2 regions of the Pantoea sp. SGAir0418 genome follow, and region 1 is predicted to be linked to the other one. Evidence: predicted binding sites of a transcription regulator. Region 1 holds the regulator's gene; the other holds the start of a gene.
The links. The regulator CRP, encoded in region 1, controls carbon source genes, mostly activating them, when cyclic AMP is high. The targets are predictions, from matches to a motif close to ATGTGANNNNNNTCACAT.
Positions count from the first base shown of each region.

Region 1 (3,093 bases):
CAGTCGCGCAAATATCTGCACACCTACGATGAAGCGGTGCCGTGGAATCAGGTGCCGGGCACGTTTACACCCTGGCAGCCGCTGCCGGAAAACACCGATGTGCTGTTCTATGAAGGCCTGCACGGCGGCGTGGTGACGCAGCAGCATAACGTGGCTGAACACGTCGATCTGCTGGTTGGCGTGGTACCGATTGTTAATCTGGAGTGGATTCAGAAACTGGTACGCGACACCAGCGAGCGCGGCCATTCGCGCGAAGCGGTGATGGATTCGGTGGTGCGTTCGATGGAAGACTACATCAACTACATCACGCCGCAGTTTTCCCGCACGCACCTCAACTTCCAGCGCGTGCCGACCGTGGATACCTCGAACCCGTTTGCCGCGCGTGAAATCCCGTCGCTGGATGAGAGCTTTGTGGTGATCCATTTTCGCGGCCTGGAGGGCATCGCTTTTCCTTATTTACTGGCGATGATCCAGGGCTCGTTTATTTCCCACATGAATACGCTGGTGGTGCCGGGCGGCAAGATGGGACTGGCGATGGAGTTGATCATGACGCCGCTGGTGCAGCGGTTGATTGAAGGAAAACGTATTGAATAGCGCAGGCTAATACGCCAGTTTCGCCGTGAGGAACTGAGATCGGGAGCGCAGGGCCGCGCTCCCGGCTGGATTACAGCTCCACCACTTCGTAGCTGTGCGTTATCTCGACGCCCTTGCCCAGCATGATCGCGACCGAGCAGTACTTCTCCGCGGACAGATCCACCGCGCGCGCTACCGCTTTATCGCTCAGCGCTTTGCCGCTGACAATAAAATGCAGATTGATATGCGTAAAAATGCGTGGCGCTTCTTCGCGGCGTTCCGAGGTCAGTTTGACTTCACAATCGGCGACATCGTTGCGCCCCTTTTGCAGAATCGACACCACGTCAATCGCGCTGCAGCCGCCCGCAGCCATCAACACCATCTCCATCGGGCTGGGCGCTTTATCACCGGAATTGCCGTCCATTAATACCTGATGACCGGATGAGGATTCTCCGAGAAAGGTCAGCCCTTCCACCCATTTCACTCGTGCCTGCATTATTCTTTCTCCTGAAGCGGCGGTTTTGCCGCCAGAGTACGCTTTCACCTGACAAACAGCAATGCAGACGCATCCCCCACCTGCTGAAGCGAGACAACAGGAGACAGGTTGCAAAAGCTATGCTACAAACAGTGCTGAAAATATTTTCGTCACGAAAGACGAAAGCGGGACGAATCAAAAGCATCGCTTACGAATCCACCCCCGAATAACTGTCCCTCACGGGAAACGCTGGACGATTTCACCGCCTGACAGGGAAAACTGCCCCCTGTATTTTGGGCACGATTACAACAGAGGATAATAGCGAATGGTTCTCGGCAAACCGCAAACAGACCCTACACTCGAATGGTTCCTGTCCCATTGCCATATTCACAAATATCCATCCAAAAGCACCCTCATCCATCAGGGTGAGAAAGCGGAAACGCTGTACTACATCGTGAAAGGTTCCGTCGCGGTACTGATTAAAGATGAAGAAGGCAAAGAGATGATTCTCTCCTACCTCAATCAGGGGGATTTCATCGGTGAGCTCGGCCTGTTTGAAGAGGGCCAGGAGCGTAGCGCCTGGGTACGTGCGAAAACCGCCTGCGAAGTGGCTGAAATTTCCTACAAAAAATTCCGTCAGCTGATTCAGGTCAATCCGGATATTTTAATGCGCCTGTCGGCGCAGATGGCGCGTCGCCTGCAGGTAACATCTGAAAAAGTCGGCAACCTTGCCTTCCTCGATGTGACCGGCCGTATCGCGCAAACGCTGCTCAACCTGGCGAAACAGCCTGATGCCATGACCCACCCGGACGGTATGCAGATCAAAATCACCCGTCAGGAGATTGGTCAGATCGTGGGCTGCTCACGCGAAACCGTGGGTCGTATCCTGAAAATGCTGGAAGATCAGAACCTGATCTCTGCACACGGCAAAACCATCGTCGTTTACGGCACCCGCTGATTTCTTCTCACCTACGGCGTGATGGCAACATCGCGCCGTTTCTGTTTACGATGAGCTGATGTGGCGTCGAATCATCTATCATCCGGAAGTTAACTATGCGCTGCGGCAAACGCTGGTGCTGTGCCTGCCTGTGGCGCTCGGCTGGCTGTTTGGCGATCTGCAAAAAGGGCTGCTGTTCTCCCTGGTGCCGGCCTGCTGCAACATCGCCGGTCTGGATACGCCACACAAGCGGTTCTTCAAACGGCTGATTGTCGGCGGCGCACTGTTCGCCAGCGGCAGTTTTCTGATTCAGTACCTCACGGCTTACGCTGTGCCGCTGCCGCTGATTCTGCTGGTGTTGCCGCTGCTGGTGGGCGTGACCGGTGAAATCAGCCCGCTGCATGGTCGTTTGCTGCCCGGCACGCTGATCGCCGCCATCTTTACCTTAAGCCTCGTCGGCCGTATGCCGATGTGGGTCCCGCCGCTGCTGTATATCGGCGGGACGCTGTGGTACGGGCTGTTTAACTGGTTCTGGTTCTGGCTGTGGAAAGAGCAGCCGATGCGCGAGACCCTCAGCCTGCTGTACCGCGAGCTGGCCGATTACTGCGACGCCAAATACACCCTGCTGACGCAGCTGACCGATCCGGAAAAAGCGCTGCCGCCGCTACTGGCGCGCCAGCAGAAAGCGGTCGATCTGATCACCACCTGCTACCAGCAGATGCATATGCTGTCCGCCAGCCGTGATAACAGCCATAAACGCCTGACGCGCGCTTTCCAGGTCGCGCTCGATCTGCAGGAACATATCTCGGTCAGCCTGCACCAGCCGGAAGAGGTGCAAAAGCTGGTGGAGCAGAGCCACGCCGAGGCGGTGATCCGCTGGAACGCGAAAATCATTTCGGCACGGCTGCGCGTGCTGGCCGATGCCATTCTCTATCACCAGCTGCCGGAACGCTTCCACATGGAGAAGCCGCTCGGCGCGCTGGAGAAAATTGCCCGGCAGCACCCGGATAATCCGGTCGGTAATTTCTGCCTCTACCATTTCAGCCGCATCGCCCGCGTGCTGCGCACGCAGAAGCCACTGTACACCCGCGACCTGATGGCCGATCGC
Region 1 is NZ_CP027911.1:307,234-310,326, reverse strand. Features, by position in the region: gene C1N84_RS01320 (phosphoribulokinase) at 1-594, shown strand, start outside; gene C1N84_RS01315 (OsmC family protein) at 665-1,069, opposite strand; gene crp (cAMP-activated global transcriptional regulator CRP) at 1,374-2,006, shown strand; gene C1N84_RS01305 (YccS/YhfK family putative transporter) at 2,065-3,093, shown strand, end outside.

Region 2 (3,093 bases), 620 kb from region 1:
TGTTGTAAATCAGGCCCTCACCCTAACCCTCTCCCGCAGGCGGGAGAGGGAATCGATCGCGCTGAAAGTTAATTTTGCACATCACGTCACCGGTGCCGGATTGAATACCGCCAGCTGATTACGGATTCCCCAGCGATCTGACCATGTCTGTTTACGCCCGCTGGCGATATCCAGAATCAGCTCGAACAGCCGCCAGCCGACCTGTTCAATACTCTCTTCGCCCGTCGCGATGGTGCCGGCATTGATATCCATTAAATCGTGCCAGCGGTTTGCCAGCGCGCTGCGCGTCGCCATTTTGATTACCGGAATCGCCGCCAGGCCGTAAGGCGTGCCGCGCCCGGTGGTGAACACCTGCAGCGTAATGCCGGAGGCCATCTGCTGGGTGCCGCAGACAAAATCGCTGGCCGGCGTGGCGGCGTAAATCAGTCCGCGCTGCGTCGGGCGCTGTCCGGGTGACAGCACTTCGACAATCGGGCTGCGGCCGGATTTGGCAATTGAGCCCAGCGCTTTTTCTACCACATTGGCCAGACCGCCTTTTTTATTGCCCGGCGATGGATTCGCGCTGCGGTCGGTTTGCCCCTGGCTCAGATAATCGTCGTACCACGCCATCTCCTCCAGCAGCCGTTTGCCCACCGCTTCGTTTACCACACGCGGCGTCAGCAGATGGATCGCATCGCGTACCTCGGTCACTTCCGAGAACATCACCGTCGCGCCGCAGCGCACCAGCAGATCCGAGGCAAAGCCAACCGCCGGGTTGGCCGTCACGCCGGAAAACGCATCGCTGCCGCCGCACTGGGTGCCGACCACCAGCGCCGACGCCGGGCAGGTTTCGCGCTGGCGCTGGTTGAGTTTTTTCAGATGGCGCTCGGCCACCTGCAGAATTTCATCGACCATCGCGCCAAAACCCACGTGACGCTCATCCTGCAGGCGCACGATATCGCGCTCATCCAGCGAAATGGCCTGTACGTCCGGTGTACCGGTGAGCAGGCGCTCCGGCTGTAATTTCTCGCAGCCGAGGCTCACCACCATCACTTCGCCGCCAAAATTAGGATTCAGCGCAAGATTGTGAATGGTGCGAATCGGCACCACCGCCGCCGGTGCGTTGATCGCCACGCCGCAGCCATATAAATGGTTGAGCGCCACTACCCCATCGACGTTGCTGTAGCGCGGTAGCAAATCGCGCTCAATCAGCTGCACCACGTAATCCACCACGCCCGCCACGCAGTGCACGCTGGTGGTGATGCCGAGCAGATTGCGCGTGCCGACGCTGCCGTCGGCATTGCGATAGCCTTCAAAGGTGTAGCCGTCCAGCGGTGGCAGGGGCGGCGGCACGTTAGATGCCAGCGGCAGGCTGGCCAGCGGTGGGGCGGCGGGCAGCGCCACCAGCGACTCCTCAATCCAGCTGCCGCGCGCAATCGGGCGCAGCGCCGTACCAATCACTTCACCGTAACGCACGATGGCACCGTGCAGGGCGATATCGCTCAGCGCCACTTTGTGCCCCTGCGGCACATGCTCAGTCAGCTGCAGACCGTCATCAAAGCGGCTGCCTGCGGGCAATCCCTGATCGTTGACCACAATCGCCACGTTATCGGCGTCGTGCACTTTAATGTAGCGCGGTTTGTCTGTCAGAGGTCGGTTCATTGCTCACCTTCCGGTTCGTCGCACCGGTCATAGCGGTGCGGTTGAAATCACGTCCGTCACATCATCGTTATTTGCCAGCCTCAGTATAAGCAGGGGTATTGGCCCACGCATTGTGCAACTGACTGGCTTTGTGCCGCGATCGGCGCGCAGTTTGGTTCGTTTTACCAAACGCAAGTGAAGAGCCTCACAAAGCGTACGCTTGCTGTTCGCTTTTACAGCAATCTGGCGGCTGGATGGCGGGTTCCGTGAGCCACGCCGCAGCGTTATGGGCAAATGCCACAAAATTGTGCCGGATTGGGGATTATCCTCGGGCGTTCCTCCAGTGTTTCGCGGCGATGCTGTTCCTATACTGATTGCCGTTCTTCAACGTTTGGTTATTCGTCACGACGCAACATCGTTTTGCCATAACAACAATCGCCGTGTTTAACCCAAAATCATTCTGATACCCAACGCGATGTGTATGCAGTCAGAGTGAATGTAGCGTTCGCTATATTTCAGGAGTGCATCATGAATAGTTACAGCCAGACAGCGGCAGCGGTGCAGAAGCGCACCAACGCCCGTTACTGGATTGTGGTGATGTTATTTATCGTCACCTCGTTCAACTACGGTGACCGGGCCACCATTTCGATTGCCGGTTCGGCGATGTCGAAGGAGATCGGTCTCGATTCCGTCGGCCTCGGCTACATCTTCTCCGCCTTCTCGTGGGCGTACGTTATCGGTCAGATTCCTGGCGGCTGGCTGCTGGACCGCTTCGGCTCCAAACGCGTCTATTTCTGGAGCATCTTCCTGTGGTCGCTGTTTACCCTGTTGCAGGGCTTCGTCGACATCTTTAGCGGCTTCGGCATTGTGGTGTCGCTGTTCCTGCTGCGCTTCATGGTGGGACTGGCGGAAGCGCCGTCTTTCCCGGGTAACAGCCGTATTGTTGCTGCCTGGTTCCCGGCGCAGGAGCGCGGTACCGCCGTCGCCATCTTTAACTCCGCCCAGTACTTCGCCACGGTGATTTTCGCACCAATCATGGGCTGGCTGGTGGCCGAGGTGGGCTGGGCGCACGTGTTCTGGTTCATGGGCGGGCTGGGCATCATTCTCAGCTTTATCTGGCTGAAAGTGATTCATGACCCGAACGATCACCCTGGCGTGAACAAAGCCGAGCTGGAGTACATGGAGCAGGGCGGTGCGCTGATTAACATGGATGCGAAGAAAGCCGAGCGTAAAGTGAGCTGGGATGAGAAGTGGTTTCAAATCAAGCAACTGCTCTCCACCCGCATGATGTGGGGGATCTATCTCGGTCAGTACTGCGTTAACGCCCTGACCTACTTCTTTATTACCTGGTTCCCGGTGTATCTGGTGCAGGCGCGCGGCATGTCGATTCTTAAAGCCGGCATGATCGCCTCGATTCCCGCCATCTGCGGCTTCCTCGGCGGCGTGCTGGGCGGCGTGATTTCAGATTATCTG
Region 2 is NZ_CP027911.1:930,923-934,015, forward strand. Features, by position in the region: gene C1N84_RS04130 (flavodoxin) at 1-8, shown strand, start outside; gene garD (galactarate dehydratase) at 82-1,641, opposite strand; gene C1N84_RS04140 (MFS transporter) at 2,149-3,093, shown strand, end outside.
Region 2: garD (galactarate dehydratase) is a predicted target of CRP. The motif match lies at 1,814-1,831, and genes of this name have one in related genera.